DNA from 2 places in the Psychrobacillus sp. INOP01 genome. Region 2 is predicted to be linked to the other one. Evidence: riboswitches for the same ligand, from Rfam matches in the RefSeq annotation. Region 2 holds a riboswitch; the other holds the start of a gene.
The links. Region 2 has a riboswitch for thiamine pyrophosphate ahead of thiT (energy-coupled thiamine transporter ThiT). Riboswitches for the same ligand answer to the same signal wherever they lie in the genome.

Region 1: linked by a shared signal. The riboswitch ahead of tenA (thiaminase II) and the one ahead of thiT (energy-coupled thiamine transporter ThiT) in region 2 are both predicted to bind thiamine pyrophosphate.

Annotation. Positions count from the first base shown of each region.
Region 1 is NZ_CP073315.1:4,270,490-4,276,573, forward strand. It holds gene KD050_RS20985 (LLM class flavin-dependent oxidoreductase) at 1-719, shown strand, start outside; gene KD050_RS20990 (ester cyclase) at 851-1,276, shown strand; gene KD050_RS20995 (DUF4279 domain-containing protein) at 1,506-1,943, shown strand; gene KD050_RS21000 (VOC family protein) at 2,179-2,574, opposite strand; TPP riboswitch at 3,169-3,266, shown strand; TPP riboswitch at 3,329-3,427, shown strand; gene tenA (thiaminase II) at 3,503-4,192, shown strand; gene thiM (hydroxyethylthiazole kinase) at 4,173-4,916, shown strand; gene thiD (bifunctional hydroxymethylpyrimidine kinase/phosphomethylpyrimidine kinase) at 4,913-5,728, shown strand; gene thiE (thiamine phosphate synthase) at 5,718-6,084, shown strand, end outside.
Region 2 is NZ_CP073315.1:1,226,539-1,232,622, reverse strand. It holds gene KD050_RS06250 (aminopeptidase) at 1-951, shown strand, start outside; gene KD050_RS06245 (SGNH/GDSL hydrolase family protein) at 965-1,834, shown strand; gene KD050_RS06240 (magnetosome magnetite crystal formation protein family) at 2,107-2,376, opposite strand; gene KD050_RS06235 (M20 family metallopeptidase) at 2,698-3,762, opposite strand; TPP riboswitch at 3,869-3,960, shown strand; gene thiT (energy-coupled thiamine transporter ThiT) at 4,024-4,605, shown strand; gene map (type I methionyl aminopeptidase) at 4,653-5,402, shown strand.

The DNA of each region.
Region 1 (6,084 bases), 1.3 Mb from region 2:
TGTTTGGCTATAACTTGAATGATTATGATGAACTTTTTGAAGAACATTTGGAATTGCTTCTAAAATTACGTGAGGCCGAAAAGGTAACTTGGAAAGGTAGGCATCGAGCAGCGATTAACAATTTGGGAATATATCCACGGCCAGTTCAAAGTTCTTTACCGATATGGGTCGGCAGTGGGGGGAATCAGGAGTCTGCTATTCGTGCTGGTTTGCTAGGACTGCCACTGATGCTTGCAATTATCGGTGGAAACCCGATTCAGTTTGAACCGCTCGTGCAGCTTTATAAGAAAGCTGCAGCCCATGCTGGTCACGACGAATCACGGCTTAAGGTTGGATCACATTCGATAGGATTTATTGCAGAGAATACTGAAACAGCAGCAGATATGTTTTTCCCATCTACCCAGGCAGGCATGAATAAACTTGGCAAAGAGCGGGGTTGGGCTCATTATGACCGTACTAGCTTCGATGCCGCGCGCAGTTTTGAAGGTGCGCTGTATGTTGGAGATCCAGAAACTGTTGCTCAAAAGATTATTCACCTTCGTAAATATGTAGGCATCACACGCTTTATGATGTATGTTCCATTAAGCACTATGCCGCATGACCAAGTGATGAAAGCCATTGAGCTGCTAGGAACAGAGGTAGCGCCACGGGTTCGAGAGGAAATAACCAAGTGGGAAACTGAGACAGAAAATGTATCATCATTCAAGTTAGATTCATAATGCCTCATACTAAATTGAGAACTGGTAGGCCATCAAGCTTGCGGCGAAAAGCCCTCTATTCGTTTATCAGCTTCAAACGAAGACCATGCATTTGACGGTAACAGCATTGAAATAAATATGGAGGTGTTCAAATGACACCAGAACAAATAATTAGAAAATTTTTTGAAGAAGTACGATCAGGAAAAAATCCAGACTACTCAAATCAATTAATGTCCGAACAAGTATTGGCTCATCAAATTGTATCCGAGGAAGAACAAACAGTTTTAAGGACGCCTAAAGATTATGCTGAACACGTAAGAGAAATGATGGAAGCCTATGGTAATTATTCTTTAGAAATTCAAGAATTATTGGTACAAGGAAATAAAGTATATGTCCGTTGGAAACAAGTAGGTGCACACGTAGGAGTAGTCGATGGATATCAACCTACAGGACTTACTATAACTCAAATGACAAGTGCAGTATATAAGATAGAAGGTGGAAAAATTTCCGAGTATTGGATTCAAATTGATAGGTCAGGGATTCAAAAACAATTAGAGTACAATAAACATATTAAATAGTTATTTGATATTCCAAAGTGTTAGGATAATAAACTTTTCTTGAACTAAAGGGTGCTTTAGCAGAACAAGACCATCAACCATCATTCGATGGTCTATTTATATGTACAGAACAATCAAATAGATTTAGGCGATCCAGAAGTATTTCACTTAAACTAACGGGTGCTTTACTTCAAGAAGAATTGAAAGTATTTCGGTAGTCGAATAGTTAAACTAAGGGCAGGAGGTTTACATGGACAAAACATCGCTATATGCATATATTCTATTTAGCGGAAATGATGATTTCCCATTAGATGTCGTTACGGAAAGACTAGGCGTGCAACCTACGAAAACTTGGAAAGTAGGAGAACGAGTAGAGCCTAACCATCCAAAAAATCAGTTATTACGGTCATATACTGGTTGGCATTTTGAAATAGAAACTAAAGAATCACTAGATACAGAAGATGTATTACGTCCACTTTTAGAAGTATTCCAATCAAAGACAGATACGATTAATCAATTAAAAGAAGAACTTATTTTAGATGTACGTCTAGAGTTAGTTATACAGATTTACGATGGATATACTCCAGGATTAGTGATTTATCCTGAATTCAGTAAGTTCGCTGCAGAAATAAATGCTTTTTTAGACGTTGATATGTATGTGTTTTCTATTAATGATCCAAATGAATAAACGGACTATTATAAACTACATGTCCACATATAATAAAGATTACTAAGAATGTCAATTATTCTTCAACTAACGGGTGCTTTACTTCAAGAAGGGGTAAAGCCTTTTTTGTTGAACTAACGCGGCAGGTTAGTTTAATAAGAAAATGGGAGTTTTTATGTTCGCATTAGACTCATTATGTGTAATAGAAAGAAAGGCGCAAAAAAATTACGACTGTAACTTAAATAGAAAAAAATATTTACTGTTCTGGGTGAAGGATATTGCAGGCACTTAACCAATTTCCAGAAGGATCTTTAAATCCAAAACCACCAAATTCGCCTTGTAAATTTAAAGGACCAACTTCAACTTGTTTTCCTTCAAGCCACTCATATAATTCTTTTAAGGTAGGAGTATAAAAGTCAATTATGCTATGAACGATATTAGTATTTGTATTTGTGAATGATAATCCATTAATTTCTTCAGTTTCAACCAAGAAAATCGTTGGAACTCCTTTTGATTTCATAGTAAGCATAGCATTTTTTTTACCTTGAAAGTGGACTTCGGCACCCAGGATATCGATATAAAACTTTATAGATTCTTCTAAATTAGTAACTGGTATTTCCAGTGTAGCAATATGTGATATTAAATTAGTCATAGTAGCCTCCTGTGTTTTGTTTGCACATATATTTTTCTACACTCAATTAAGAAATCCTTCTTAAGTTTCATTAAGAATGGAATGTCTTATCAAACAAGCCGTTTACATCAAGAACAAGATTCTTTAATGATAGATACAGAATACCTATCTGAATTGTTCGAAAAAGGTTTACCAACTTTAAATCAAACAATTACTATAATTTCAACTACTTTAAATATAAGATATAAAGAAATTATTCAAGAAATCCTTTTATGTATGTATCAACAAGATATGTTCAAAGAACTAATTAGTTTTCTATTTCCGGAAGAAGTAAAGAACCTATAATTAAAATTACTTAGTGTTTCACAGTGAACCCCCAGTGAGTAAACTGTCCGCTTAGGGTTAACTTTATTAATTTTTAACTTCTCATGCAGTAGCTTGAAGTTAAATAACTGTATTTAGTATACAGATTCCGAACTGCCTATATCGTTAATTGAATTTAAACAAGTTCCCAAAGCGGGATTTGGGAATATTTTTTTGACTATTTGTAGTGGTGTAGTAGTTTAAGATAAGCTTGTTAAAATCCATTTGTTTTGATACACTCAAGCTAATTAAATGCATTTGCAGGGGGACACATTGGTGTTGAGAAGGTAAAATCTGACCCTTAGAACCTGACCGTTAATACGGACGTAGGGAGCAAAGTACATACAAATTATGAATTTGTACTTACTAGGGCTCCGCGTATTTTTTACGTGGAGCCTTTCTTATGCAAATACTTTAATTGCGGGGGGACACTTTGGTGTTGAGAAGGTTAAAACCTGACCCTTAGAACCTGACAGTTAACACTGACGTAGGGAGCAATTAGTGGTGTAGTTTACACTTTTTGGGCGTCTCTATTTTTAGAGACGCCTTTTTTTGCACTTACGTCCACCAATGAGGAGGACTATGTATGGAATTTTGTGAAAAAGTGAGGAAAGAAACGAATGTTTATTTTGAGGCAAGCTTCGAGCATCCATTTGTACGAGGCATTGCAGATGGAACTTTGCCGTTAGAGAAATTTAAGTTTTATATGCTACAAGATTCGTATTATTTAAAGCATTACACAAAAGTCCTGGCGCTTGCAGCAGCGAAAGCAACAAATGAAGAGGATATTCACTATTTTTTAGACACGGCACGATTTATTCATGAAGCCGAGTTGGAACTTCATCGTACGACGTTTAAGGATTTAGGCGTTACAGCTGAGGAAATTGAACAATTTGAAGCAGCACCTGCAGCCTATAACTATGTGAGTCATATGTATCAGGCGGTTCATACTGGAGATGTTGCAGAAGCATTTGCAGCGATTTTACCTTGCCCGTGGCTGTATCAAGAAATCGGGCAAAAAATAAAACAAGCTTCGCCTAATATACCGTTATATGCCCAATGGATTGCCCTATATGGATCAGACAAGATGAAAGAAACGATCGAAAAGCAAAAGAAAATGATGAATCGTTTAGCAGCAGAGCAACAGGAAAAAGAAAAATGGTTATATGAGCATTTTAAGAAAAGTTGTTACTATGAATGGCAGTTTTGGGAAATGGCTTGGACGATGCAAAATTGGATGCAGGAGGTGTATATCGTTGAGCCTGCAAAAAATTAATACACAAAAACCTCTCGTACATTGCATCACAAACTATGTAGTGGCGAATTTCACCGCAAATGGCTTGCTGGCGATTGGTGCTTCCCCTGTGATGGCTGATGCACAAGAGGAAGTAGCCGAAATGGCGAGTAAAGCGGATGCATTACTTCTCAATATTGGGACACTTAATGAACGCACCATTTCTTCGATGCAAGTAGCTGGCCAAAGTGCAAATACGCACCACGTGCCGATTGTGTTAGATCCTGTTGGTGCAGGGGCAACCGTTTTTCGTACACGTACAACGCTTGCCTTATTACAACAGTTAAAGGTGAGCTTAATTCGCTGTAATATAGGAGAACTCGCTGCCATTGCCGGTGTCAATTGGCATTCAAAAGGTGTGGATAGCGGTTCAGGGAAACTTGATGTTGTACAAACTGCCAAAACCGTTGCAAGGAACTATAATTGCTTGGTCATTGTCACAGGTGAAACAGATGTATTAACAGACGGTGTTCAAGTGGCACTGATTACGGGCGGTCATGAAAAGATCACGAAAGTGACGGGCAGTGGCTGTTTACTTAGTGCGATTTGTACAGCCCTACTTGCAAGTAGTACGGAGCCTTTTTCGGATTTAGCGAATTTATTACGTGAATATAAACAGATAAGTGAATGGGCTTATGGGCCGATTGGTACGTTGCATGAAAATGTACTGAACCATTTAGAACGATTAGCGGAGGGAACAAAATGATTGCATGTACAATAGCAGGTTCAGACAGTGGTGGCGGCGCTGGTATTCAAGCAGATCTGAAAACATTTCAGGAATTAGGGGTGTTTGGCACATCGGTCATTACAGCATTAACTGCACAAAATACAACAGGTGTGCATGGGATTTTTACAACAACTGCATCGTTTGTACAAACACAGCTAAAGGCAGTACTCGATGATTTTGATGTAAAAGCGATCAAAACAGGCATGTTGTTTGATGCAGGAATTATTGAAAGCGTAGTTGCGTTGCTGAAAGAGCAGCAAATTCCGTTAATAGTGGACCCCGTCATGATGGCAAAAGGAGGCGCTAGTTTGTTACAGCAGCAGGCGATACGTGCGATGAAGGAACAATTATTACCAATTGCAACCATTTGTACCCCGAATATCCCAGAAGCAGAGGTACTAACAGGTCGAACGATCCAAACGAAACAACAGATTGACCAAGCAGCGGGCGAATTATTAGCGTTAGGCGTACAATGCGTTGTCATGAAAGGCGGGCATCTAGATGGAGAATTGGCGACTGATACGGTGTATTGGAACGGCAGGCATTTTACGATGACAACACCACGTGTACAAACAAAAGCTACGCATGGCACAGGCTGTACATTTTCTGCTGCCCTTACGGCACAGTTAGCGAAAGGCTTATTAATGAAAGAAGCCATGATCGAGGCAAAGAAATTTATACATTTAGCCATTTCCAACCCTTTATCTATTGGTCAAGGTCATGGACCTACCAATCATTTTGCGTACAAATGTGCAGAAGGAAAATGCGAGGTACTGATTCATGAATCGTAATATGTTGAATGTTTATTTTATTATGGGAACGCAAAATAGCCAGGAGCCTCTTGAAACACTTAAAAAAGCATTGCAAACAGGTATTTCTTGTTTCCAATTCCGTGAAAAAGGTGAAGGCTGTTTAACGGGTGCAGCTTATGAGGCGTTTGCGTTTGCCTGTCAAAAACTGTGCAAAGCGTATAACGTGCCCTTTATTGTGAATGACGACATCGAATTGGCACTAAAAATGGATGCGGATGGGATTCATGTGGGGCAAGATGATGTGATTATCACCGAATTTCGCTCACTTGCCAAAGATAAAATTGTGGGGGTTTCTGTACATAATGAACAGGAGCTAGCCCAAGCTGTAAGAAACG
Region 2 (6,084 bases):
AAAGGTGCATTACTATGGATTGATGCGGATAACCCAGACCTATTAGAAGGTGTTTCGATTGATCGTATTTCAAGCTTTCAAAAGGCAAGTGGCAAAGCGTTAGAGAACTATCGTAAAGCAGTGATGAATGATGTTATTACATGGTCAATCGTTGCAATGCCTTCAGAAAAATGGGCTGCCAAGGTATTTCCAAACCTGAAGCCTGAGGAACAAATGCAAGCACTTTGGGAGTTGATATTCCAAGTTGTGCGAATCGGGGAAGGAACAGCAGTTCAAAAATGGAAAGAACATATTGATAACCTTGAGAGTAGAGCGGCACTACTAAATAATAAGCGCTTCAAGAAGCTGCACTATAAAGCGGAAGGAACAGATATTCAAGTCGAACTTCCGAAAGAACATATTTGGTTGTCAGGATCAAGTAAAAACGGTCAAAATGTTCCGTTCATAGCGAATATGCCAACTGAAGAAGTATATACTGCACCACTTAAAACAGGTGTGAATGGTTATGTGAAAAATACGAAGCCATTCGTCTATCAAGGAAATGTAATAGATGATTTTACCTTGACCTTTGAAAATGGCAAGATTACTTCTATTACAGCTGGAACTGGTGAGAAACTTTTACAAGAACTAATTGGAACAGATGAAGGAGCAAAATATTTAGGAGAGATTGCTTTAGTACCGCATGAGTCACCTATTTCTGCTTCGAATGTATTATTCTTTAATACGTTATTTGATGAAAATGCTTCTAATCATTTCGCTATTGGAGAAGCATATCCTACTTGTGTAGAGGGTGCTCGAGGCTTGACTCATAGTGAATTAGAGGATCTGGGTATTAACACATCTATTGTTCATGAAGACTTTATGATTGGTAGCGGAGAGATGGATATTATGGGTGAACTAGCGGATGGAACGATGCAGCCAATATTCATAAAAGGTACTTGGGCTTTTTAAGGAGTTGATAGGCTTGAAAAAATGGCTTTGTACTTTAATCATTCTATTTGTTTTATTTGGATCCACTACCGTAGATGCCAAGGGAGCTGAAGTTTATATTGCGCTTGGGGATTCCTTGGCGGCCGGTCAAACACCGAATCGTGCTATAGATACTGGCTACACAGACTTAATAGCTCAGAAGCTAACTAAGAACGGTCAACTTGCTTTTTATTCGAAAGCATTGGCATTCCCTGGTTATACAACAGCGGATGTCCTTGAAAAGGTTCAGACGGATGAAGCCAAGGAATTGTTGAAGAATGCTACGTTGGTTACGATATCTGTGGGAGCAAATGATTTACTGCAAATGGTGCAAGTGAATCCAACAAGTGGTTCCATCGCTTATCAGCAAATCCCAGCTGATTTTGCGTTAAATAATGTTCGAAAAAATATAGAGCAAATTATTACAGAAGTACAGGCAACAGCACCAAAAGCGAAAATTTATGTAATGGGCTATTATTTTGCCTATCCTCATGTGAGAGCGTCCCAAAAGGAAGGTATAAAAAAAGAATTAGACCTATTGCATACTATTTTAAAGACGCAGTCAGAGGTTAATGGAGCGACATATGTATCAGTAGAGGAATCGTTCGGTGTAAACGCTGCAACATTATTACCAAATCCTGCAGATGTGCATCCAACGATGGAAGGATATCGTGTTATGGCAAATGCATTTTTTTCGCAATACAACAACCGATTAGTAGTTAGACAAAACGAATTGCCAGCACCTAATCCACTTACTTTTGAGCAAATTCTGAATGCAGATAAAGACCAGATGAAATCTCCTGTGGCAAGATCAGAAGGAATGGACCAATACTATTCATTAACAGAATTGAAGCCATTAATTTAGCATAGTCTTGGCATTATTAATGCTTAGTTCCGTAAAGCACATTGAACAACCATTTAAGGAAATAATAATAAAAAAGCTGTCCCCGAATCAGGAGGACAGCTTCTTAGCGTGTGCTTTTTTTAGATTTTACTACCTTGCGTATAATTGGATAAACAATTGGTGCCCATTTAATTGCTGTTTTGACTAAGTTTTTTACTTTCATCGTTATCGCTCCTTGGCTTTCGATATTAATAGTTATATACCCTCAAAAGCCTATGCATAAACGTTTCACTTTAACGTAAAACTTTAATGCCTTGGACGATATTCCAAACCATTACTATGACATACACGAGCATGTAAATAGCCATAAGTATGAGCGGCCCTGCAGCCATCCATAACGAAGGTTGTTCATTAAATCCCGTAGCAATAGGGGTAAAACTTGAGAAAATACTAATGAATAAAATTATTAATAAAACAACAGGTATGATGTGAGAGATTAATGATTTTCTTGCATGGTATTTAACTTCAGAATCCTGTGATATAAAATAAACGATAATCGGCAATAAAAAGGGTGCAAACAATACACTGAAATAGGAAAGTGCTGATAATATTTTAGGATTATCCAGTCTATTCTACCTCCTGTCCTTCTAATATATTTTTCTCGCATTAACGGGAGGGCAGATTAAAGTCGCCACGTCCTGTGGCAACATCGGCACTTGTACGGCCCGTACGTCGCAGAATTCCTACTTACGTTTTGTCAAAGCTTCATAAAATAAGATTAAATAGCCCGTAAAAGCCCGAAAGGTTCAACTAACAATCAGTGGGGCTGAAGAAAATCCCACTGATGGAAGTTTCACTATTTACGGAATGATAGGCTATATGTTTCAGTTCTTAACTAAGGAAACTAATATATTTTTGAAGGTTTCCGTAGAGGAAATAGATACATATTCTTTTTCACCATGCCAATCTCCGCCACTTGGTCCAAACTCAATTGCCCCTGCTCCAGTTTCTGCGTAGAAGCGAGCATCTGCAGCTCCATGCTGCCCAAATAATTCAGCAGGTTTTCCTATAAACTGTGAAGTGACATGAGCAATGCGTTCGATATATGGGTTGATAGCCTCAGTAGTTACTGCAGGAGCAGTCGTTTGAATCTTCATTTCACTATTGGAAAATTCCTGAGCCAACTTTGTAATATCTTCGATAATACTCTGCATATCCTGTCCAGGAACGAAACGAAGGTCATAGCTTACTATGCACTCGTCGGGTACAACGTTATAGCGTTCACCTGCTTGTATTTTCGCCAAGTTTAAGGAAGGATAATCATAGAACTCATTGCTTGCAGTTAAAAAAGAAAGTGTGCGGAGCTGTTGGTCAAATAGAAAAGCTTGTTCAATAGCATTTTTTCCTTCCCATGGACGACTTCCATGGCTAGGTTTTCCTTTTAAAATCACATCGAACTGGATAATTCCTTTTGCTTGTAGGCCAATCTTTAAGTGTGTAGGCTCGCCACATATAACAAAGTCACCAGTATATCCTTGATCTACTAGAAATTTTGACGTTTGACCGTCTGTTTCCTCATCAGTCACAATATGTAATTGAATTTTTTTAGTAAGACTTTTAGGTTCCTTAGATAGCTCGTAAAAGGCTTGCATCATCGCAGCAACTCCTGCTTTCATATCAGCTGTTCCGCGGCCATATAACAAATCTCCTTCTACAAATGGCTCGAATTGTTCCGGGTTTCCTGGAACAACATCTACATGACCATTCCAAATCATACATTCATCACCATCTCCAATTACTGCCACAAGCATCAGTTTATCCTCATGCTTTAAGACAGTAGTAGTAATCCCTCGTTCCTCTAGCCAACTTTCACAGAATAACAAAGCACTATTTGCGCCATCGATTGAGTCACTTTTCATACGTACCAAATCTTTTAATAAAGCAATCATGTATACATCCCCTTTTGCATATAGTATTTTTACAAGTATAACAAATGAACAAAAGAAGGTTGCATTACTTATTCTATTCAGCTACAATGAATTCGAACTAAATAATTCAAACCACAAGGGGCGTCGCTGATGCGGCTGAGATAGTACCCTTCGAACCTGTAAGTTAATGCTTGCGTAGGGATGTGGATGGAAACTGACAATCGCGCGATGTCTGGGTCTATCCCAGGGGTCGTTTTTTTGTGGTCAAAAAAGGGGATTGTCATGAAAAATCAACGAGTTGTAATATTAATGGAAATCGCTATTTTTGCAGCGTTAGGATACGTTTTAGATATGATTGGCTTTGGAATGCCACAAGGTGGGTCCGTAACATTCGTTCTTGTACCTGTTATTTTAATGGCCTTTCGTCGTGGTGTTGTTGCGGGACTTGCTACTGGCTTTTTGATAGGCGTTTTACAAGTAGTGACAGGTCGTTTTTATGCAGCGCCATTATCATTTGAAATAGTTATTGCGCAGGTAGCAATCGATTATTTCATCGCCTTTATGGTTGCAGGATTTGCTGGATTTCTAAGACCTGCATTTATACAAGCATTTGAACAAAAGGATAAAGTGAAAATGATTACAGCGGTTGTCTTGGGTGCATTCATCGCAGGTTTTCTTCGCTATTTAGCACATGTGACTTCAGGTATTCTATTTTTTGGAGAATTTGCTGGAGATCAAAACGTGATTTTGTATTCATTAATCTATAATTCTACTTATATGATTCCAGTATTTTTAATAGCTGCTTTCATTTGTTCTGTTTTATTTGTTAAAGCTCCGCGCCTAGCACTGCCGAATTCTCACTAAATATGATATGATTAGAATACATTTAGTGAAGAAGGGATCTTGTTAAGATGATTGTACAAACTGACGAAGAGTTAGTAGCATTAAAAAAAATAGGGCGTATTGTTGCAGAAATTCGAGAAGTGATGAAGGCTGCAACTAAACCTGGGATTACAACAAAAGAATTGGACGAAATCGGTGGAAAGCTATTTAAAGAGCATGGAGCTATTTCTGGACCAATGGGTGAATATGATTTTCCAGGATATACTTGTATCAGTGTTAATGAGGAAGTAGCGCATGGAATGCCAGGCTCTCGTGTTATTCAAGATGGCGATATCGTGAATATAGATGTTTCTGGATCACTTGATGGTTACTTTGCAGATACTGGGATTTCTTTTGTTGTTGGTGAAGGTTATGAAGAAAAAGAAAAGTTATGTGCTGTAGCTGAGAGTGCATTTGATCGTGCGATGCTAAAAGTTAAGGCTGGTTCTCGTTTAAATCAAATCGGAAAAGCCGTAGCAAGAGAAGCGAAAGATAATAGCTTACATGTTATTATGAACCTAACTGGACATGGTATTGGGAAATCGTTACACGAAGCTCCTCAGCATGTGTTGAATTATTACGATGCATGGGATCCTACGATATTAAAAGAAGGAATGGTTTTAGCTGTAGAACCGTTTATTTCTGAAAAAGCAGAGCATATCGTGGAATCTGGTGATGGTTGGACATTTGTAACTCCTGATAAATCGTTAGTAGCACAGATTGAGCATACAATTGTTGTGACAAAAGGTGCTCCTATTTTATTAACTAAATTAGATTAAAATAAAACAAAACGCCTTCGAAATTTTACTCTTTCGAAGGCGTTTTTTAAAATTAAGTATATGGATTATCATACTGCGAAACCAGTGTTCATAGATACTGCTGATTTCCGTTTCAGGTTTACGCTTTCCATGGGCGTTGCCTCAGCCTCCTCGTTCGGAAAACATATGCTCCTGCGATTACTCGTCGCAAAGACATTACCCAAACAAAGTTTGGCCAATGTCTTCGCTGCGGGGTCTTCGCATAACGCTTTTCCCACTGGAGTCGCCACCTTGCACTACAATCAATTATTTGAGTAGTCCCCATAATTAGATTTGGCAAAGCATATCGCTTAGATATTAAGATTAGTCCAAGTTAATGTAGGGAAAAAGCATTTGTAATCACTGTTGAATTAGAAATGCTATTATTTCATGATGGATGAAGGAATCAGACTTTCTTTTTACTAGTGGAAATAAAGAAAAATAGTAAGTGTTTGACTCATAAAGAAACGAAGTAGCGAACGAAATTGCATCTTCGAGAGCTTCTTCTATAAATAGGAAAGTAGCTTTTCTCTAGTTATCCAAAAATGCATTTACCTGTTTCTATGCGTTGTAGGAGGGCGACGGACAGGCAAACGCCATAAGATTACCGAAAAAAGTGATATTGGTTGTGAGGGATGTCACAACCAATATCACTAAAAATTCA